One region of the Peribacillus sp. Hz7 genome, then DNA from elsewhere that is predicted to be linked to it. Evidence: riboswitches for the same ligand, from Rfam matches in the RefSeq annotation. Region 1 holds a riboswitch; each other region holds the start of a gene.
The links. A riboswitch is a leader RNA that binds a small molecule or an ion and turns the genes downstream of it on or off. The one in region 1 is predicted to bind cobalamin.
Positions count from the first base shown of each region.

Region 2: another riboswitch for cobalamin. It lies ahead of bluB (5,6-dimethylbenzimidazole synthase); the one in region 1 lies ahead of ACE199_RS23060 (FecCD family ABC transporter permease).
Region 3: another riboswitch for cobalamin. It lies ahead of ACE199_RS12685 (energy-coupling factor ABC transporter permease); the one in region 1 lies ahead of ACE199_RS23060 (FecCD family ABC transporter permease).

Region 1 is NZ_JBHHJV010000043.1:1,808-9,703, forward strand. Features, by position in the region: gene ACE199_RS23030 (GntP family permease) at 1-222, opposite strand, end outside; gene hisD (histidinol dehydrogenase) at 265-1,548, opposite strand; gene ACE199_RS23040 (LacI family DNA-binding transcriptional regulator) at 1,732-2,718, opposite strand; gene ACE199_RS23045 (IDEAL domain-containing protein) at 2,960-3,157, opposite strand; gene ACE199_RS23050 (ABC transporter substrate-binding protein) at 3,614-4,597, opposite strand; gene ACE199_RS23055 (heme ABC transporter ATP-binding protein) at 4,615-5,424, opposite strand; gene ACE199_RS23060 (FecCD family ABC transporter permease) at 5,430-6,497, opposite strand; cobalamin riboswitch at 6,663-6,853, opposite strand; gene ACE199_RS23065 (DMT family transporter) at 6,925-7,839, opposite strand.
Region 2 is NZ_JBHHJV010000011.1:53,876-61,771, reverse strand. Features, by position in the region: gene thiC (phosphomethylpyrimidine synthase ThiC) at 1-244, shown strand, start outside; gene ACE199_RS15200 (hypothetical protein) at 561-794, shown strand; gene ACE199_RS15195 (hypothetical protein) at 825-1,541, shown strand; gene ACE199_RS15190 (hypothetical protein) at 1,583-2,290, shown strand; gene ACE199_RS15185 (DUF4176 domain-containing protein) at 2,825-3,037, shown strand; gene ACE199_RS15180 (PCYCGC motif-containing (lipo)protein) at 3,590-4,081, shown strand; gene ACE199_RS15175 (MFS transporter) at 4,391-5,614, shown strand; cobalamin riboswitch at 5,677-5,854, shown strand; gene bluB (5,6-dimethylbenzimidazole synthase) at 5,924-6,580, shown strand; gene ACE199_RS15165 (DUF421 domain-containing protein) at 6,790-7,488, opposite strand; gene ACE199_RS15160 (3-hydroxyacyl-CoA dehydrogenase) at 7,669-7,896, shown strand, end outside.
Region 3 is NZ_JBHHJV010000008.1:49,954-57,849, reverse strand. Features, by position in the region: gene cobJ (precorrin-3B C(17)-methyltransferase) at 1-471, opposite strand, end outside; gene ACE199_RS12690 ((2Fe-2S) ferredoxin domain-containing protein) at 500-874, opposite strand; cobalamin riboswitch at 1,019-1,204, opposite strand; cobalamin riboswitch at 1,465-1,659, shown strand; gene ACE199_RS12685 (energy-coupling factor ABC transporter permease) at 1,917-2,660, shown strand; gene ACE199_RS12680 (energy-coupling factor ABC transporter substrate-binding protein) at 2,662-2,970, shown strand; gene cbiQ (cobalt ECF transporter T component CbiQ) at 2,954-3,742, shown strand; gene ACE199_RS12670 (energy-coupling factor ABC transporter ATP-binding protein) at 3,742-4,572, shown strand; gene ACE199_RS12665 (hypothetical protein) at 4,645-4,830, opposite strand; tRNA gene ACE199_RS12660 (tRNA-Arg) at 4,952-5,025, shown strand; gene ACE199_RS12655 (4-hydroxyphenylacetate 3-hydroxylase family protein) at 5,465-6,967, opposite strand; gene ACE199_RS12650 (TetR/AcrR family transcriptional regulator) at 7,044-7,676, opposite strand.

The DNA.
Region 1 (7,896 bases):
GAACATCAAATACCAGGATGTAATGAATCCTGCAAAGCCACTCATGTAACCAGTAATGAAATCTACTTCTCCTTTAGCCGCAAACTGGGGGAATAGCGGCACTCCGTTCAGCACTGCTACGAACAGTGCTGAGATTGGAGCAACGATTAGTAGATTCATGCCTCTCATGACGAGAACGGTTAATAAAATTAAGCCTCCAATTAACCCAAACATACTTATCATATAAGCTACCTACCTTCTGTATATAAAGGACCGGATATTCCTTTATTTTTTCTTTCCGTACTTGCGAACACGTAGTAATGCTTGTTCAGCATGACCAGCGAAGTTTTCTAATTGGCAAAGTCTAGCTGCGTATTCACCAATATAGGCACTTTGTTCTGGTGATGTAACTTTTTGATATGTAACCGTTTTTAAGAATTTACCTACCCAAAGTCCGCCAGTATATCTTGCTGCACCTTTTGTAGGTAACGTATGGTTTGTTCCGATTACTTTATCTCCGTAAGCAACATTCGTTTCAGGTCCTAAGAATAAGCAGCCGTAATTTGTCATATTCTCTAAGAAGAAATCAGGGTTTTTTGTAAGGATTTCAACATGTTCGAATGCTAATCGGTCTGCTTCTTTTAAAGCCTCTTGCTCGTCTTCAACTAAAATGATTTGTCCATAATCTTCCCAAGACACTCTTGCTACATCAGCTGTAGGCAAAATTTGTAATTGTCTTTCAATCTCTTTAACTGTTTCATCAGCAATTTCTTTAGAAGTTGTGATTAATGCACCTGGTGAAGTTGGTCCGTGTTCACCCTGTCCTAGAATATCTGTTGCAATCATTTCCGGATTGCTTGTTTCATCAGCAACAACTAATGTTTCTGTTGGGCCAGCAAATAAGTCGATACCAACGCGCCCGTATAATTGACGTTTTGCTTCAGCAACGAATGCGTTACCAGGTCCAACGATCATATCTACAGGTTCAATTGTTTCTGTACCGATTGCCATTCCAGCCATCGCTTGGATTCCGCCAAGAATATAAATTTCGTCAGCTCCAGCTTTATGCATTGCATAGACTGTTGCAGCTGGAATCTCTCCATTAATCGGTGGAGTGCAGGCGATGACTCTTTTAACACCTGCTACTTTAGCCGTCAGTACACTCATATGTGCGGAAGCAACCATTGGATAACGTCCTCCAGGAATGTAGCAGCCTACACTGTTTACTGGAATATTCTTGTGTCCAAGAATAACACCTGGCATTGTTTCTACTTCAATATCTGTCATAGATTTTCTTTGTTCTTCTGCAAATCTTCTAATATTGTTTTGGGCAAATTCAATATCTTCTACAGTTTGTGCCGGAATAGAAGCACAGATTCCCTCGATTTGCTCTTCCGTTAAACGAAAGCTTTCAGGGCTCCACTTATCGAAGTTTTCCGACAATTCTCTGATAGCTTTATCGCCTTCTTCTTCAATTTGCTTAATAGTAGAACTAACGATTGCAGAAACCTTTGCATCGTCCTTTTGAATATCTTCCGCTACTTTACCTTGTTTTAAATAAGTTGCCATGTTACAATCTCTCCCTTTTTTATAGTATATTGCATACGTATGCAAAACAAAGAAAAAAAGAATTTGCATACGTATGCAAAAAAGTTTAAGTTTTTGCATTCACATGCAAAAACATGATTTATCATCGCTTGTATAGAATCATAAGGTAAACGTTTACAATTGTCAATATATAAAATATTCATACTATTTCGTGGTTTTACGATGAATGAAGTGACCCTTTAGTTTAACTGTTTGATACTGGTCATGATTTGAATCGGACATTAATAAATTAATGGTTTCGTCAACCATTTGCTCTATAGGCTGTACCCAGGTTGATAGGGCATAATTAGGCCAGGATGACATTTTTATATCATCAAATCCGATTACAATCGTCTCATCTGGAACAGAAATATTTTTTTCCTTTAGCGCATCTAACGCACCTAAAGCGGTTATATCATTAGCTCCAAAAATGGCTTCAGGTCTATGTCCAGTTTCCAGCATACTTCTTGTAAGATTAAAGGACTTTTCGTATGTGTAATTTCCTTCTAATATCGTGATATCGATCCCTTTATTTTTAAAAAAGTCTGTAAATCCTTTCTGTCTGTCTTGGCTTGTGGATGTATTAATTCTCCCTGTAATAAAAACAATATCCTTATAACCTTTTTCGTAAATATAGGCAGCAATTTCGTTGGCAGCGCTGATATTGTCACAGCTGACAGAATTACATAATAAATTTTTATCATGTCGATTGAATAATGTGACAGGAATATCATAATCTTGAAGTTTCGCCACGACTTTTGAAGAGAGAAGGGCATCCGTTACAATAACAGCTTCTACGTTGTATTCTAAGAAATGATTAATTTCTTCTTGTTGAATTTCTTCATTTTCCGTATATACAAATAATACAGAATATCCTTGTGCTCTTAGCTTTTTTGTAAATATCCCTAAAACCTCATGATAGAACGGATTCTGGATATCTTTCATTGCTAGGCCAACCATATTTGTTTTTCTTGTAATGAGGCCCCTTGCTAATGCATTAGGTTGATAATCCAGTTCTTCTGCTACTTTCAATACTTTCTTTCTTGTTTTTTCTGAGACGCTTGCTCCTGGTGTAAACACCCGTGATACCGTCGATTGAGATACATTTGCCAATTTAGCAACTTCCATTGCTGATACAACTTTCCTTACCATATATATACCCCTAACTTAATATATTGTTTGTTAATATAGTTGAAAATACTGAACTTTTCAAGTGGGGGATTGCCAATGCAAGTGTACTATTGTCCCTCGAGTCATCATAACTCTATCATTATAGCAAAACACAAATGAATTTAACGTTTTATTTGCAAAAGAGAAGGGACAATAAAAAGAAGCCTTGTCCAGGCTTCTTACGCTGTTTTATCTTAAAATCATTTCGATGTATATAACAGATTTAAGAAATACGTTTTAATTCTTCTGTTAATCGTAGGAATTCTTCTTTGTTTCGATTCTCTAATGATCGATCGATCTCTATTCGAAGTTGCTCTTTTCGGAAATCACAAAGGACTTTGTTTAACACCATTTCAGCAAGTTCAGAGTCCATAATGTTTACCTCATTAATTGTTGGTGTGCTAAGCAAATTCTTTTTCATTGAAAATCAACTCCTTGACCTTTTTTTTATTATAACAATAGTTTTCAGAAAATTCAAATACTTTTATCAGCAGTTTTATGTTATTTATATCCGGTTGATTTATCTTATTTCTTAGGTTGATTAGGAAGGTTATTATAAAATTGATGAAACAAACATGTGAGGTAAGAGTTTAGATTAAATTGGTTTTTATCAATGAAATTAGACAACATTAATTGGCTTTCTCTTGACATCATTTTGCCTCCTTTAACATAACTTCCTTATCTATATCATTACCAAACTATCAATTTTTTATACACCTATAAATAAAAAATCTGCTTTAAACTCAGAGGGAATCATTTCGTACAGGTATTATGGGGAGTAGTTTGATTCAACGAGGGGACTAGGATGAGTGTAATGTTTATTAATATGAAAAAGCATAAAGAAAAATATCATTCTCTTTATGCTTTTTGACAGTATTTACTTTTTAAAGTTTTCTGGATAAAATCCTTTTGCTAAAATTTCAATGGCTTGTGCTGCGCGTATGCCTTCAGATGCTGCTGAAAGTGGTAAAATGACAAAATGTTCATTTTGAACCGCTGGTGTTTCTTTTAAGGCTGGATCCTGTTTTAAAAATTCAATTTTACTTTCTGCACTAGTGTCACCATAATCGATAACGACAATGACTTCTGGATCACGCGCTACTGCATCTTCTTTAGATACAGTTACCCAACCATCTTTTATATCGGAGAAGATATTATGGCCGCCTGCAAGCTTCGTAATCTCATTCATAAAGTTTTGGCCCGCTGTAAAAATTTCTTTTTCACCACTATCGTAAATAAGGACGTTTACTCTCTCATCAACCTCTGGTAAGTTAGCTTGTACTTTCTCTACATCGGCTTTCATTTGGGCTATAAGTTCATCCCCGCGCTCCTCAACACGGAAGATCTTCGCGATATTTTGAATATCTTCAAAAATATCCTCAAGTGTTGGGCTTGTCATATCTGACGATTTATGGAGATATGTATGGATCCCTAATTCCTTCAATTCTTCTTGTGTACCAATTCCTTTTTCAGAGAAACCACTTGTCCATCCTGCATATACAAAATCTGCTTCTGCATCAATAACCTGTTCTTTTGTTGGGTATTCTTTCGCCAACACGGGTACTTGATCATAGTCCTCTTGGAGAGAAGGCAAAATTTTATCATCTAAATAAGCTGTACCAACCATTGAGTCTTCTAAACCTAATGCTAGCATGATTTCTGTCACATGTTGGTTTAAGCTAATGGCGCGTTTAGGTGCTTCTGTGTAAACAGTTGTAATATCATTATTAACAATCGTGACTTCATTTTCTGTATCCTCTTTTACATTACTGCTTTGTTCTGTCGAGCTGCCACACGCAGTTAAAACGATTAGTAGTATAGCAGAAAGACATATGTTCAAAAATTTGTTGTATGTTTTCATCATTTTTCTCCCTTGATTTAGATTATTATAGACGAAGTTTCCTTCGGAGCTGCCTTGAGAAATTGTTCAGATATATAGGTTAGATGCGGCTTGCCCGTAAGTGGATGTTGTTGAACCTCGGCGTATACACCAAATACATCACGCAGTAACTCGGGTGTGAGTACTTCTTCTGGTGTTCCATAACGAACGATACGCCCATGTTGCAATACATAGATTTGGTCGCAATACATGGCAGCTATATTTAAATCATGCAAAGCAGCGATAACAGTCAACTGTAAAGTTTGAATTAAGTCCATCAGCTGTAACTGGTGCTGAATATCTAAATGATTCGTCGGTTCATCCAGAATCAGTATATTCGCTTGCTGAGCGAGGGCGCGGGCCACCATGACACGTTTTTTCTCACCTCCTGAAAGGGAACTAAAGTTGCGTGTTTCCAAATGAGCAATACCTGTTTGGGATAGGGCCTCTTTTACAATTTGAATATCTTTTTGGTGATCGATTTCAAACAACTTTTTATGAGGGGTTCGTCCCATACTGACTAAATCACGCACTTGAAAATCAAAAACGATAGGGGTTTCCTGCCCAACAACGGCTAAACTTTTAGCAATGATTTTACTTGATTGCTTGAAAATATCTTTTTCATTTAATAAGACCGTGCCGCTTTCTGGTTTTAATAGACGGTACAAATTTTTAAGCAGGGTCGATTTTCCGCTGCCATTAGGACCGATTAAGCCCACAAATTGCTGCTCCTTCACTTGAATGCTCACTTCATGCAAGATTTGCTTATCATGAATGGAGTATGATAGATGGTTGGCTTGTAATGTCATATCTTTTAATCTCCTTCCCCGAAAGAATAATTGTTACGGCGCAGTAACCAAATGAAGAATGGTCCTCCACAAATAGCTGTAATAATTCCAATTGGCATTTCTTCTGGAGCAATTAGAATTCGTGCAAGTGCATCTGCCCATACTAAAAAAATACTTCCCAACAATGCGCTAATCGGAATGACGTATTTATAGTTGGAACCAACGATTAAACGTACGATATGCGGAATAATTAAACCGACAAACCCAATCGAACCACTAACAGCGACGAGTACACCTGTTAGTAGAGATACTAATAGAATCAGTTGCATTCGGAACCGCTGCAGGTTAACTCCTAACGTTACTGCGGACTCTTCTCCAAGCAGTAATAAATTTAACTGGCGATAATGGAGCCAAAGCAATATGAATACACATATAAAAGTAATCGTAGGGATGAGTAAATAGCTCCATTTGGCACCTGCTAAGCTCCCCATCATCCAATACATGACGGCTTTAATGCCGCCTTCTCGTGTCGACATCATTAAAATAAAATTTGAAATAGCGGACAGTATAAGGGACACAGCAATTCCTGCTAGTAAAAGTCGAATAATAGAAATTCGTCCGCCGACACGGGACAAGAAAAAAACAAATAATACGGAAATAAAAGCACCTATAAAAGCGGCTGCAGAAAGGGCGTAAATTCCCAAAAATGAAAAGGCGCCTAAAATTAAGACAGCAGTCGCACCAACTGTCGCCCCAGATGAAACTCCTAAAATATATGGGTCCGCAATGGAATTACGCACGAGTGCTTGGATGGCAGCCCCTGCAATGGCCAATCCTGCACCAACAATAGCAGCAAGGAGCACACGTGGTACACGAATTTGCCAAATAATAATTTCTTGTGAGCGACTCCAATCTGTCTCTATCAGATTTTGTAAAAGTGGTATTTTAGAAAGAATAACTTTCCACACATACACCGGTGTAACAGAAACGGATCCAATCATAATGGACAGGGTGATAGAAATACCTAAAATTAGAAGTAGAATGATGGAAAAGAGGATAAATTTTTTGTTAGAGAATGGTGTTTGATTAGTCATGGTTTAGTAACTCCTATTAAAAAATAGTGAGTATGAAGCAATAAAAAAAGGGTACTCTACGCAAAAGATTTGCATAGAAATACCCTAGATTTAACAAAATGATCAACAAAAGACAGAAATATGCCTTGTTTATTGTCCGTAATTGCTTACATCCTCGTGGGCATTACAGGTGAAAACTAAGTGGCAGGTCTCCTGGCTTCGAATCATCGTCACTATGACAGCCTTCCCATTTTAAAACAGTGGCATATCGTCATAGAACTCCTCGTTACAGTTGCGGGACAGCGTCGGACTTACACCGACTTCCCTTTTAAGTGATATCTTCTAAGAGAAATCACACCATTAGTATCTAAAATTTGAAATTAATGAGAATTTTAACATAGATATTTATAGTAGTCTAATATTATTTACATTACGCTGATTTTCAAGTTTATAGAGATAACTCATTAGAAATCACGGATTTTTTAGTCTTTTTTGATGTTTCTTGAACAATAATGACAGCCGCAATCACTAGAAATATCCCGAAGTATTGCCATACATTCAATTTTTCGTGGAAAATTAAAAAACCTACTAGAGATGCAACGACCGGTTCAATTGTAGCGATTATAGATGCTTGGCTTGATTCTATTGTGTTTAATCCTTTTGTATAAAAAATGAAGGGCAGCATAGTTGAGAGAAAGCCAAGACCTATTATGTACAGCCATACTTTTATATCTGAAAATAAAGGAACCACGAGCCACAATCCACTAAAAGGGGTTACTGCAATAGCTGCGAACAAAAACGTATAGGCAGTAACGGTTAAAGAGTTATATTTTCTGAGCGCAAATTTCCCGAATATACTGTATAGGGCATAAAAAAGACCTGAACCAAGTCCGAGAATGAGTCCATATAGTGAGATGGATTCATTCGTATTTGGGAGGATGCCAATAACAAATGAGCAACCGATAAAAGTTATAAGTAAGGCTAAAACTTTTCTTGTCGTTAGTAATTCTTTAAAAATGAATCTTGAAAAAATAGTGACAAAGGCAGGTGCTGTGTAAAGAAGAATGGTCGCAACTGAAATAGATGTTTCTTTAATCGCGCTAAACACACACCAATTAAACAGGACAAAACTAAAAATGCCGGTTCCGATAAAATATTTACTATCAGCTATTTTGATTTTTAAAAGTTGGCGATTCTTAAAAGTGATATAAAGTACTAAAAATAAAGTTGCGGATAAGGCGCGAATTGTAACAACCTGTATCGGCGAAAAGCCCATTTCATAAAGAGAGGTTACAAATAGACCGATAATTCCCCATAACGAGGCCCCTGCACCAATCAATAGCAATGCTAGTTTGTTATCCACTGGGCCTTTTCCTCCTTTCAGTTAGACATACTATATACTAACAAACGTTAGATATAT
Region 2 (7,896 bases), on a different contig from region 1:
AGCACGATTTGAATTCCGTTGGCGTGATCAATTTAATTTATCACTCGATCCAGAGCGAGCGATGGAATACCATGATGAAACACTGCCAGCAGAAGGAGCTAAAACCGCTCATTTCTGTTCAATGTGCGGCCCGAAATTTTGCAGCATGAAGATTTCTCATAACATTCGTGATATGGAAGTAGATAAAGCGCTAGAAGAGAAAGCGGAGGAATTCCGTCAGAGTGGTTCAAAGATTTATCAATAATAGCATCAGTAAGCTCCTTTCTTTTGAAGGGAGCTTGTTTTTTTATAATGAATCGTTTCATAGATTTGGATCAATTTGTCGATTCTTTGAACTACTCACCACTTAATTTCTAACGAAATTTGAAGTGGGAGTCTTCTGTCGGGAGATGATAAAAAATCAGATCGGTTCTTTCTTCCTGTGAAACGATTTTACTCTAACAGGGAATAAGGCTCATTTTTGGTATATCCTTCATCAATAGCATTGAGACTTCTAAATTTTTTATGATTTAATAGATTTGTGAGAAACATTAATTGAGAAAATTGCTGGAGATGCAATTGTGGATGCAGGGCTAGGAGCTGTATCGTTAGCTGCGGGAGCTGTAGTGGTTTCAATTGCTGGTATGTTTGGTGCACCTTTAGTAGGAGTAGCTGCTATTGGGCTTGGTGCTTCTCTCGTTACTACGTATTTGACAGATGGTATTAAGATAGGCAAGGATGAGAAAAACCTTTCTGATGGACTCAAGGATGGAGTGCAAAAAGGAATTAAAACAGTTGCAGGTTGGATGAAGTAAATGACAATCAAGAAATTAGGTGGTTTATACATGTTGAAAATACCACAACATAAAAGATTTAATCAATTACCAGGACATATTCAAGACCAGTTACAGCCTTTACCTGTTTATCAGATTAAATTTGTTATTGCAGGTAGTACATTTTTAATGCTGGATGCTTTTGTTCTTGTACCTTTACTTTTTCCGTATATAAAGGCTTTTCTGTATGTCATTTTACCTTTATTAGCAGGAATAAGTGTATGGGCGATCTGGCTTTTGTGTAAGAAAGTAGAAGATATAGAACTAGATTCTATATTATTTAGTGGATATTTAGGTATAGTTGGTGCAGTTAGTTATTTTCTTATGGGGCTAAAGTATTCCTATATAGGAGGAATACAATCACCCATCTTTTATATTGTGATGTGTGTATTATTTCTCGCGACGGTCTATTTTTCTATCCTTCAGCAATATAAAAAATATGGTTCAATTGAAAAACGGCCAAAGAAGAACACACCAGCTTGGCAATACACATTGGTTCGTGTTTCCGTTCCTGTAGGATATATTATTGCTCAATACATAATGGGACTTTCTCCAACCTTAGTTCTTGTTGTGATGACTATTGTTTGGTATGGTTTTTCTTACTTTTTTATTTGGTTATTAGCGAAATATTTTCATAAATACTTTTTTATGAAGGAAAATATTCACTTTGTTTATTTTTCTAATAAGGAATTGAATCGAAAAATAAGAGGACTTGACAGTAAGAAATGATAGTCTTATGGATTACTTTCATTTTTCAGGTGATTTAGTACATGTTAACAATCAGCAAAGATATAAAACGAAGAGATTTACCCGATCATATTCAGGAAGGATTAACCCCTTTTTCTACAGTGCAAATTAAAGGAATGATTTTTGCTTATACCTTCCTTCTTCTTGATTTTCTTATTATCATGCCACTCCTTTTTCCGGTTATCAAACCGATTCTTTATGTAACATTTCCTTTAATGGCCATGATTAATATTTGGGCAATCGCGCTTCTGATTAGAAAACCAGAAAAAACCGAAATGGAATCCCTTTTATTTATAGGTGGTTCAGGCATCATCGGATCATTTTGTTACTTTATGTTAATTCTTAAGTATTCGTATATGTTAGGATTTATATCACCAATTTATTATGTAATCTGGTTTATCATTTATGCAGCGTTAATTTATTTTTTTGTGCGTCAACAAATAAAAAAATATTCGTCTTTGGAAAAACAATCAGAGAAGAAAACACCGGCTTGGCAGTATACCTTGGTAAGTATATCAGTACCAGCAGGATATATTGTGGCACAATATGTAATGAGCTTTTCTCAATCAATCCTCCTTTCGATTATGATGTTGGTCTATTGGATTTTTTGTATCTTTTTTATTTTTATAATGGCTAGGTCGTTTCATAAATATTTTTTTATTAAGAAAAACATGCATGTAGCGTACTTTGCCAATAAAGAACTGTATCGGAAAGTAAGAGGATTGGATTGAGAGAACGGGCAGAAATGTAGGTTGAAAAATGTGAATAAAAAAGTGAGGATATAACATGAAGCAGAAATTATTACCTAATGGTTCGATTGTAGTACTAGAAGGCGGGAATTTGAACTACCCACCACTTAGCTAAAGCTTGAAGTGGGGGATTCCTGCGAACACCAGTGTATCCACTAGTTATTTAGCAGGCTAACCCTGTCGCACCGACAGTTAGCAGTGCAGACGGCTTATTAGCCTCCTGCGCGGTGTTGCTATTTTGTACGTTGAACTCGCCACACGCCCTACTCTGCTTGGTTTTCGCTACTTCGGTGCGTGTGGAGGCGATTAGAACGTTGAAGATTTTACGCGACAGACGTTTTTCCTGTCACAACCTCCTATCTTCAGTTTTCAAAGAACAACTTACAGGAATATTCTACCATACAAACAAGTGTTTTGGCTACCGCCAACTGACATTCATCTCCCACCTACTCATTGGGCTATTGCCCTTCATATTCCTTGAGGATGGGGGTCTTCTGTCGGGAAAAGATAAAGTTAATGATTTACGGAAGAAAACAAATTCTGATGACGGAAGACGATCAACAGGGAACGATATATGATTATTTAGCTGTCCCTTATCCAGAAGGCTATATATCACAGGAGTATACGTATGTGTTTAATCATGCTAATATCGTTAAAGTCATCTTTGAAGGATTTGCTAATGAAGAAGAGGAAGAGTTCCAAACTGTATTGGAGCAGGTTAAACAATAGGCTTCATTGATAGAGAGAAAAACAAAAAATTAAAAGGCGAGACATAGCTTGTGAGCACTCTCTTTTTTATTTTGATAATACGTATTGAAGGAATGAAAAGTATTGGTTTGTAAAAAAAGGAAGTAAACGGCCAAAGAAGAACACACCAGCTTGGCAATATACATTGGTCCGTGTTTCCGTTCCTGGAGGATATATTATTGCTCATTACCTAATGGGACTTTCTCCAACCATTGTTCTTGTTGTCATGATCATTGTTTGGTATGGTTTTTCTTATTTTTTGTTTGGTTATTAGCTAAATATTTTCATAAATACTTTTTTATAAAAGAAAATATTCAGCTTGTTTATTTTGTTAATAAGAAAATGGGGAGAAAAGCAAAAGGATTGAATTGAGAGAATGGAAGGAAATCAAAATTAATTCATTTACCCATTTTTTGTAAAAAAATCCTATCAATTGAATGTTGATAAATTTGCTTTAAGAAAACATTAACTTTGAAGAAGCCCCACTTTTTCTAGTAAAATAATAAAAACCAAATTTTTCTAGAGGTGTATATGATGAGATGGAAAAAAACAATGCTAACATTTGGAATTTGTTCTACCCTATTACTTGGAGCTTGTTCTAGTAAAGAAGAAAGTCATGATAATCATCCAATTCATACGGAACATACAGATTCAGGTGATATTCGTGAAGAAACAAGCGGGATAGGAGAAATGCCTGAATTTCTAGCGGATAAACCAGAGGATATGCAGACCATCTATGCAGCTGCTGCTAAACATCAAAAGCTATTAGAACAAATCCCTTGTTATTGTGGATGCGGGGAATCGGCCAACCACAAAAACAATTACGACTGCTTTGTGTTTGAAAACAGAGAAAGCGGAGCTGTTGTCTGGGATGATCATGGGACGAAATGTGGTGTCTGTTTAGAAATTGCCGCTCAGGCAGTAGTTGATTTTAACAACGGAAAAACGGTAAAAGAAATACGAAAGGCAATTGATCAACAATATAAAGACGGATATGCAAAGCCAACGGATACGCCGGAAGTGTGAATTTTATTGGTAATTTAATGAAAAAATGTATTGAAAAAGAAGAAAAAACAATGTAACATAGGTACATCTTAAATCGAAAGGGTGACCATAGGACGATGATTAACTAATCCTGTTTTAAAGAATAGATTCGTTATATAATACGAAGTTATTTTTGAATGGGATTAGTCTGTACTTTAAAAAAATCATCGAAGTTGTAGTACATGGTGTACTATGTCTTTTTCTATGGTTTTTGACGACCTCCTATCCAAAAATAACGGATGGGAGGTTTTTTGTTGTCTCCCATAATCATTAATAGAAAAGGGGAATGTTATGTCACAATTATTGAAAAATCGATTTGTTCAAGCGATTTTCCTATCCGCATTGTTTCTTCAAATAGGCATTTGGGTGAGGAATTTTGCGATTTTGTTATTTATTATGGAAAAAACCAATGGAAATGCTTTTGCTGTTTCCATGATCTCTGTTGCTGAATTTGCTCCGATTTTTATTTTTTCTTTTATTGGCGGGACATTTGCTGATCGTTGGCGGCCAAAAAGAACGATGGTATGGTGTGATATATTAAGTGCTATTTCGGTTTTTGCGGTAGTGCTCACACTAGTGTTTGGTTCTTGGCATATTGTCTTTTTTGCTACATTGATTTCGTCGATTTTATCGCAGTTTTCTCAGCCGTCGGGGATGAAACTCTTTAAGATGCATTTAAGCCCGGAATTGCTGCAGTCAGCGATGTCGATTTACCAAACGATTTTTGCTGTCTTTATGGTGCTTGGGCCTGTTCTTGGTACGATGATTTTCCAACAATTTGGAATTGTTGTGTCGATGATTGCTACAGGAATAGCCTTTCTTCTTTCTGCAGTGATGCTTCTATTCATTCCAGCTGACCATAAAACAGAGGATGAACAGACAGCTACAACCTTACTTGAAGATATGAAAAGCGGCATTCGTTATGTTCTCGCTAAAAAGGAATTGAAGCTACTTGGAATTTGTTTTATGGCTGCAGGACTTGCAATCGGACTTATTCAACCTTTAGCGGTTTTTCTTGTAACAGAACGATTAGAGTTAGCAAAAGAAAATTTACAATGGCTGTTAATGGTGAATGGAGTCGGAATGATTTTGGGAGGAGCGGCTTCTGTTATATTCTCTAAATCTCTTCTTCCGCAAAAGCTTTTAGTAATTGGGATGTTAGCCAATGCAATTGGGATGAGTGTGATTGGTTTTTCAACAGACCTTACATTAACTCTTGTCGCTGAATTTGTGAACGGATTTTTCCTCCCATGTATTCAAGTCGGCATTAATACGATGATTTTACAAAACACAAAATCGGAATTTATTGGAAGAGTGAACGGTACGTTAAGTCCGCTTTTCTCTGGAGCGATGGTATTAACAATGAGTATTGCTGGTATTTTAAAAGAAATGTTTTCAATTATTATGATTTTTGAAGCAGCTGCGATTCTATTTATTATCGGACTTTTGTTTATTCTGCCAATCTATAACATGCAAGCATCAGAGAGTGTTGAAGGAATGCTATCAAAAGAGTAAAATCTTGACTTATTATATGAGTCATGGTAATTTAGTTTCGGATAACAATAGTATTGGACATATCATCTAAACGCCATATTGGTGCTTCCATGTGGAAGAGAATAGGGAAATCGGTAAAACGATGCGGAGCCCGCCACTGTAGTTGAGGAGTCGCTGTCATAGCCACCGGATTTATTTCCGGGAAGGGACAGACTGACGTTGAATCATAGCCAGGAGACCTGCCAGTATTGGATGTTCTGAGATTTGGCAAATTCTCAGCCTATTTAGGCTGGGAATTTTTTTATTGTCTAAAAAATTGGAGGGATTAGTATGAACAAGTTAAGTGAAGCAGAAAAAAGTGGAGTCTATAAAGCGATTTTTAATCGAAGAGATATTCGGACCTTTTTACAAACACCGATTCCGGATGAAACATTATATAAACTATTAGAAGCGGCTCACAGTGGCCCATCAGTTGGATTTATGCAGCCATGGAATTTTATCATTATCAAAGATGACGAAACAAAGAAAAAACTAGCTGCCATCGTTGAAAAAGAACGACGCGCGCTTGCGATTCATTATGAAGGAACGGATCGCGAGTTAACCTTTTTAGATTTGAAAATTGCTGGAATTCTTGAAGCACCTGTCACAATTTGTGTGACATGCAACCCATTCAGTGCTGGTGACCATGTATTAGGAAGAAACTCAATCCCTGAAACGGATTTAATGTCCACAAGCTGTGCCATCCAAAACATGTGGCTTGCTGCTTATGCAGAAGGACTAGCGATGGGCTGGGTAAGCTTTTATAAAAAAGCCGATGTCCGAACGATTTTAGGTATCCCCTATCATGTGGATCCAGTCGCTTTACTTTCCGTTGGTTATACGGAAAATTATCCGGATCGACCTTTGCTAGAGATTTATAATTGGGAGAAACGACAACAATTGGATGGAATGATTTTTGAGGGGGAGTGGGGAGGTCGCTCTAAATAAGTCAATAACTATGTACTTTGTAAATAGATAAGTATATTTATAATGATATTAGTTGAAAGTTTAAGAGGGGAATCCTGTTGACTTTGAATAACTATTGCTTTTAAAAAGATTGCGAACCTCCATCAATGTAGCGTATACAGGGAGGTTCGCGAATGTCTTTCTTTTGAACCAACAACACCAGTTAGCCACACTACGGCATAGCATCCTCCTTAGTTAGAGGGTGAGGATTGAAACTGATAAGTCTGTACAAAAATCCCGTCTCCCTCCAACCATTCAGCGATAAAAACATCTTTATAATCTGAAATATCTTGTGATGAGAGTTGCACCTTTAACCAATGTTCATCAAATCCTAAATCTTTTAGTTCATCCCACAGTACTTCTCCATCACGAATGAGCGTAACAGGAACGTAAACAGGTGTCCCTGAAAGATTGAAATCCTGCAATGTTGTTTTCTGATACTGTGGTTTTTTTAAAATGCTAATAGAACCGTTCGCCTCTAAATAACAAAAGGCCACTTCTCGAATCGAAAAGGTTTCACTTTGCCGAAGTAAGCTTTGTAACTGATTAATATTCATCCGATTTTTCCTTAGCTCTTCTCGATCAACGACTCCATTTTTAATAAGAGCAGATGGTTTTCCTTCAAAAAGGCCACGAAACCATAAAGATTTTTGTCCAAGATATTCGACTATAAAGAGCAAAATTCCCCATAATACCATGGAGTATATAACATAAAGAATCCCAATTTGATGATCGTATAAGGCGTTGCCTAGTAATTCTCCTAATACTATAGCGGAAATAAAAGTGAAAGGTGTAATTTGATTAATAATTTTCTTGCCAACGAATTTGATGATTATAAAAAGCAGAAAAAATCCCGCAATCAGTTCTATTGTTAAATGCATGATTTTCATGCTATACATACTCCGATCTTTAAACATGATGATAACATTCCTATTTATCTCCAAATCGTAGCTGTTATAATACGAACTTTTTGTAAAAAAAACCATAAAAAGGGTATTAATATATGAATTTTCGAAATAGTCATGCTAATATAAAAGTATATTTCAAATATTTGGGGGAGGGGTGCTCGTATGAACATTCAAGATTCAATTGCCATTGTAACGGGTGGAGCTTCTGGTCTTGGGAAGGCGACGGTACAACATATTGTGGAAAATGGCGGAAAGGCCGTCATTCTTGATCTTTTTGAAGAGAATGGTGCGCAACTTGCTAAGCAGTATGGTGAGTCCGTTTTGTTTGTGAAAACCGATGTAACGAAGGAAGAGGACGTTCAAAGAGCTGTCGATCAAGCCGTTCAGCGA
Region 3 (7,896 bases), on a different contig from region 1:
TGCTTCAACTCGTTTCGCAATCAGCTCCCACGGTGTTAAGTGGTCACTCAAACTAATCGTACAAGAGTCATGCATAACAGGTGCCCCAAGTAATGATGCACAGGAATTAATCGCTGAAATCCCAGGAATAATTTCAATTTCAACACCTGTTGCTTCTTTCCATCCCTTTTCAATCAAGACCTCATAAACAAGGCCTGCCATTCCATAAACCCCTGCATCACCGCTTGAAATAACGGCTACTTTCTTGCCGTTTTCCGCTTGTTTTACCGCTTCTTGTGCACGCGATACTTCTTCTGTCATTCCGGTACTAATAATCGCTTGATCGGTTAATAAATCTTGAATCAATTCCACATATGTTTTGTAACCGATGATAAAATCACTTTCTTGAAGTGCTTCCACAGCTCGTGTTGTAATATGTTTAAAATCCCCTGGACCAAATCCAACAACAAATAATTTCCCTTTTTGCTCCATACAAATATCCCCCTTCGTAATCCGTAATCTAGGATTCTACTTTTTTCTTTGAAACTCCTACGATAGCAGCAGATGCTGGATTAGGTGACATTTCTCCGTTCACAAATTGATATACTTTGTGCGTTTCAAGGCTTGGTTCATGCATATCCCGAACAATTTGGCGGCCAATTTCAGGGGAATCAACTCGATACCAATTACCCTCTGGATAGGCAATGACGATACAAGCATCTTTGCATCGTCCATTGCAACGAGTTCTTGTCGTATGAATCTCTTCATCCAATCCTAGTAAACTAATTTCGTCACGAACGGCTTGTGTCACTTCTTCGCCGCCCTTTCTCATACAACTACTTCCATTACAGATCAGCAGATGAGACTTTGTACCTTTCAAATTCCAAGTTGTCATATAGTTCCTCCTATTAGGCAGAAGAGAATAAAAAAACCTTAACTCTCTTGAGTTAAGGTTTTTTAAAAAGCTAAAAAATAAAATGAACTAGCATAAACATGCCGCTCTATATTCAACAGCCTCTACCCTTCCCTCCGAAAAGTATTACTTTTTCACTTAAAAGCAGGTTTCCTGGCTTACGCTTCTCTTTACTCTTGTCCCTTCCCAGTTTGCACCAGTGGTGTTGACAATTTCATCAGCGTTACAGTAGCGGGGGCTGCATCGGATTCTCACCGATTTCCCTATTATCCCTAGCATGACACTTTGGGCACTTTTAAATTTATATTCAATTGTTTAATAACAATATTCTCTCAATTCGTAAAACTGTACCTATCATATACCATCTTTTTAAAATTTTAAATAGATAATTACAACTTACGTATAAATCTAACCTGTATAGGGGAAATAATCCAGCAAGGATTTTCCGCTTATTGTTCCATTTTTTCTAAAAAAATCAATATTTTTCTATATTTTACTTATGAAATACAATCATAAAAAATTTTTTTCTAGAAGAAGCGATTTTCTCATGGTACACTATGCTAGAAATCTTAAAATTTTATAAACTTTACGGTGCTAAATTTTGATATTTGGCTTAAAAGGGAAGTCGGTGTAAGTCCGGCGCGGTCCCGCCACTGTAATGGGGAGCATCATTACTCACGTAAGAACCACTGTCTACTCTAAGATGGGAAGGTTGTAATGATGTCATGATCCAGAGCCAGGAGACCTGCCATAAAGGGGAAAACTGTTTCAACCTACGAGGATGGGGATACGGATATATAGCTAGTGAGTGTTTTTTACTCACAGTCCTGCTACTATTCAGTTATGCACTTCTTTCAAGGATGAAAGAAGTGCTTTTTTGTTTTGTACATAATTTTACAAAGCTCAGACACACTCTCACGTTCTTCGCGGATAACAAATGAGGAGGTGATGGCAGCGGCAAAAAAGTACGTAAAACGCTGCCGATTGTTTTTCTAAAATAACAAAGATTAAAAAGGAGACATGTATGAAAACATTGAATTGGAAAGTTCTTTATTTTATCGCATTATTGCTTTTCGTTCCTAATAAAGCCTCCGCTATGCATATTATGGAGGGATTCCTCCCTATTGAATGGGCGATCTTCTGGTGGGCGGTTACCCTCCCATTTTTAATTCTTGGTTTCCGTTCTATTCGTAAAAGCATCAAAGAAAACCCTGAAACAAAAATGATGCTTGGTTTGTCAGGGGCTTTTGCCTTTGTTCTATCCGCACTGAAAATTCCATCCGTTACCGGAAGCTGTTCTCACCCTACTGGAGTTGGCTTAGGTACGGTGCTGTTTGGACCATTTGCAATGAGTATCGTCGGATCAATCGTCTTATTATTTCAAGCTTTATTACTTGCTCATGGAGGATTAACAACGCTTGGAGCGAACGCTTTTTCCATGGCCGTTGTTGGACCGATTATCGCCTATCTTGTATATAAAGGCGCAACAAAAGCTGGCTGGTCTTTTTCCGTGGCTGTTTTCTTAGCAGCAGCACTTGGCGATTTAGGAACATACGTCATGACGTCTGTTCAACTTGCTTTAGCATTCCCTTCTGAAGTTGGCGGTTTCATGGCTTCTTTCACTAAATTCGCTGGAATCTTTGCGTTAACACAAATTCCATTAGCAATCAGTGAAGGTCTATTAACTGTTATTGTTATGAACTTCTTAAAAAAATATAATGTAAGCGAATTGAAAGCACTGCGCGTTCTAACGAAGGAGGCCCGTTAAGATGAAAAAAAATCTATTACTGCTCGGATTAGTAGTCATCCTAGCGATTTTCCCTCTGTTTATTCAAAAAGGAGCTGAGTTTGGCGGAGCTGATGGCGAAGCAGAAGAAGCCATTGGCGAAATCAATTCAAGCTATGAACCTTGGTTCTCTAACATCTGGGAGCCGCCAAGCGGGGAAATTGAAAGCTTATTATTCGTTCTTCAAGCAGCAATTGGAGCTGGATTCATCGGCTACTTTATAGGGTATGCAAGAGGAAAACATAAATCAAAAAAAGAAGAAAGTCCATCTAAACATGTTGTTAATCGATAAATATGCCTATTTCAATCGTCTAAAGCATATTCACCCAGTAGAGAAGATGACATTCGCGCTATTCCTTCTCCTGTTTGCTTTAACTGTAAAAGACACGATTGTTTCACTCATCACCTTCACTGTGATGAGTGCTTTTATCATTTTTGGGGCAAAAATCCCGCTTCGTTATTATATTAAATTGCTGCTTCTTCCAGGGTTCTTCCTTTTATCAGGAATATTAACAATTGTCATTTCCTTTGCTAGTATCGAAACTACAACGCCTCATGTACTATGGTCTGTAGAATTTGGCTACTGGAAATTATTCATAACGGAAAATAATATTAAAATAGCAACAAAGCTCATTCTTGTTGTATTGAGCAGTATAAGCTGTTTATACTTTTTGACGCTAACAACACCCGTTAATGCGATTCTTCAAGTGCTGCGTAAACTGAAGATACCGCAATTACTCATTGAAATAATAGAAATTACGTATCGCTTTATTTTCGTGTTTTTAGAAACGGCCATACATATTTATCAAGCCCAAAATTCTAGACTTGGCTATATGACAACGAAAAAATGGCTGCATTCGATTGGGTTGTTAATTTCTTCTTTGTTTATTCACGTCTTTAAACGAGCGAAAGAGCTGACAATCGCAATGGATTCACGTGGATACACAGAGGACATTATGTATATAGACGACAACTATCAGTACTCAGCTGTAAATTGGCTAATTATTACGACCCTTATCGCTAGTATCGTGGCGGTCTATCTATTATTTGGAGGGACTTTATAATGGACGAGCTTTTTTTCAAAATCGACCAGCTCACCCATCGCTATGTCGATGGCACAACAGCGTTAAAAAATCTTTCTCTCACCATTAAAAAAGGGAAGAAAATTGCTCTATTAGGGAACAACGGAGCCGGTAAATCCACCTTATTTCAGCATTTAAACGGAATCTTACAGCCCACAACAGGTTCTATTTTATTTAAGGGAGAACAGGTGCGGTATAATCGAAAGTTCTTGATGACATTAAGAAAGCAAGTAGGTATTGTGTTCCAGGACCCTGATTCACAGCTGTTTTCCGGCAATGTACGACAAGATATTTCCTTTGGACCAATGAATTTAGGCTGGTCACAGGAAAAAGTACACAAGCAAGTAGAATGGGCAATGGAGCAAACAGAGGTGACCGCTCTGCAAGATCGCCCCATTCATTTTTTAAGCTTAGGACAAAAAAAACGTGTCGCTATTGCCGGGGTATTAGCGATGAATCCGGAAGTTTTCATTTTAGACGAACCTTCCGCAGGCTTAGATGCCTATTATTCAAAGCAAATCATGCACATTCTCCGCGATATTCATCAAGGAGACAAAACGATTATTCTTTCCACTCATGATGTTCACTTTGCTTATGAATGGGCAGATGAAATCATTGTCATGAGCGATGGTGAAATTTTGTATCACGGCGACCCTGTAACCGTTTTTCATAACGAAGCATTACTGAATCAAGCTCATTTAGAAAAACCGTGGGTATTTGAAACGGCACAACAATTGCTGACAAAACAGCTGCTTCGGGATGAAGGACCGATGCCCCGCAGCAAAGAAGAATTGTTCCAGTTACTGAAATGAAGGGGCTGTTTTAACAGTCTCTTTTTCTTTGGAATGAAGAATATTCTTACATAGAGAAGAAACCTTACCTATCTACCAAATCCATCTAATCAAGCCTCGGATTCCCCACCACACTAATCGAAAAGGTACTAACAATAATTCTGGTACATAGAACAACACTTCAACTACAATATCCCACCAAGAGCCTTCACTCGATTTCTTTTTAGCAGCTCGCTTCTGCTTATGCTTATGCTTCCCCTTTCGCTCTCGAAATGTCATTTCAACCATCCTATTCAATATTTAATTTCTATTATTATAATCTATCTTTACAATTGGAGCAGTCGTTCAATTGATAATTTTTCACCTTAGGAATATAATGAATACATTGACTCTTTTATATGTCCCAGTAGCTCAGCAGGATAGAGCGACAGCCTCCTAAGCTGTAGGTCGTAGGTTCAATTCCTATCTGGGACGCTCATACAACAGAAACCCCTTAATTAATTTAATTAATTAAGGGGTTTCTGTTGTATATAAAAATCATGATAAATGGATAACAGGCATATTGCCGAGAACTTGCTGAAAATATAAAAAGGGATGCTTCAACTAAAAAGGGAGTACGTTTTGATGTGCAAAAAAATCGTAAATATTAGGTCAATTCACGCAAGAAATAGTATTCTAATTGAAACTAAATAAAGAACTGGAAATTTACGACATTCTCTATCATTTATTGTTTAACTTAAGCCCCATTAGTTGAGGATGAACCATCCTTATTAGTTTAGTTACCTAAAATAAGTATTAAACAAGCGTAAGTTAACCATTATTTACATACACCAGTTTCCCCTGCACATCAACCCGCACAATACCGTCTGTTTTTCCCCTTTGTATGTCAATGCCTCTCAATTACGATTTCTGACTAACATTCCTGTTCACAGAGCTCGTCATTGACACATGTTACACAATCCTTACACGTTCCTTCTAATTTCGCAAAACACTTCAGCTTATGAAGGATATGCTCTTTTTGACTTTCAAAATCATAATTACGAACGGTTGACATACGCATAGCCTCTGGTGAACCACCGCCATGAAGACTTATGACAGAATAGAAGCCACCTTCTTTAGACGCCGTTAAATCCTCAATAAAGCGTGCCATTTGGATACGTTCATTTCCTGTAACACCGTGCTTACCGCCTAAGTAACGGTTAATTAAATCTCCCGACTCTGGTAACGCCATATCCTCTGCTGTTGGTGCTGTTACTACGATTCCACCACTAATCTCATGTGCGATTCTGAAAATATCATAAACTTGCTCAGCTAGCATCCATTTACCGATATTGGATTGAACTGAGTCAGGTACATAATTTCCCGCCATCGTTTTATGACCATAAACAGCTGCGGCTACCCCTGTTGCATAAAATCCTTCTGTAATGCGAATGAGTTCTCCCATGCTTCTACGAATGTGACTGACTTCATTATGAGGAGCACCGTTATACTCTGACATTAAGGCAGAGGCACCAATAATCATATCTCCAAGCCCGGCGCGAGCTCCAATACAGGATTGACGATGGTGATTTGCAAAGGCTTCCGCTAATTTACCTGTGTATTCCCATTCACCACATAAGAAAACTTTATCCCATGGAATGAATACATCATTAAATATAATAAGTGCGGTTGATTGACCGTAATTTGAGCTAAAAGGCGCTTCTGCGTCATCCGGTCTTCCTGCTGGTTTAGCAATCATTCGAAGACCTGGCGCATCAACAGGTACAGCAAAAGATACGGCATAATCTACATCTTCTTTTTTCATAGCACGGGTTGGAAGCACGATAAATTCATGCATATACGGTGCTCCTGTGATGTTCGCTTTTGCCCCGCGCACCACAATACCTTTATGATTTTTTTCAACAACACGTACATATAAATCCGGATTCTCTTGTTCGTGAGGTCGTTTGCTACGGTCTCCTTTTGGATCTGTAACAGCCGTTCCACAGGTTAAATCATATTTTTGAACATGGTGGAGATAACCTTTTAATACAGAAAAATAATCTGTTTTCTTTTCAGCATCCATCATCGCTGTAATTTCAGCTAAAGCACCTAGGGCGTCATGCATAAGATAACGCTGCCCACACCCTGTCCATTTACAGATTAATCGTGTCGCTTCAAGCTTTTTTAATAAATCGTCTGTACTGAAATCGAGTGCATTCATACGGTTAATCTTCGTACCATCTGGTAACGTTGCAAGCATGATATCTTTGTGTTTATCTATATGAGCTAGTTCATATGTTACGGCTACTGCGTTAATTCCTGGTTTAAATAATGGCTCATCCGCTACACTTGTCACCTTTTTCCCCTTCACCTGTATATCAGGATTATACTCTCTTAAACTCTCAACATACTCCATTCCATTCATTAGTTTCATAATTTAAAATTCCCCTCTCGATTTTATTAAAAATAAAACTGACTAGTTGGTCGTTTTTTGTGTGTAAAAGAACTCTTTATGTTAAAAGAGTTTCTAATAGTTCACTTCTGGTCGCTATATATTTTTCTATGGTGAACTTGTTTGTTAATGACCATCTTCTGAATGCCCACATTTGTGATTGAACAAGAATATCATCTGCTATTAGAAATACTGATTCCTGTGAAACCTTAAAAACGCCTGAATCGATTCCCCTTTGAATTTGTTTCTCAAGATGATTGCGCAGCCTTTGCTCCCTTTGAAGGAACGACCTTCTTGCCTCTTTATCTAAAGATGCTGTTTCCTGATACATTAAGACAACATAATCCGAAACTTGATCGACAATCTCAAATAGAGCAGTCATATCTTTCTTAATCGCTTCTAGCGGATTAGAGTTCTCTGAAGTAGCAGCATATAAAGCTTTTTCAATCAATGAATGAATATGGCAGCACACAAGATACAAAATATCTTGTTTGGTTTTTACATATTGAAACATCGTCCCAACATTCATTCCTGCTGCTTCTGCTATTTCCTTTGTCGTTGTTGCATGATAGCCTTTTTCTGAAAAAATCTTTACAGCTGCATCGATAATTTCAGCTCTTCTCTTCTCAACTCGTTTCGGATTTTTTACTGAAGTTGCTACGATGTATTCCTCTGTCTGTGTTTCGCTCATTTTATTCCCTCTTTGCTGTGAATTGGAGCCTTTCAGCCAAACTAACTGATTAGTCAGTTTTTTAAATTATATATACCTTTTCTATTTTTTGTCAATAAATTTACAGAAAAACTAGATTATTAAATGAAATATACTATCCTATCTTGGGTAATGCAACACTTTTCTGTAGTCTCAACTTTTCCTACAAGACCTCCAAAAGACTAAAACATTGGTGAATTTG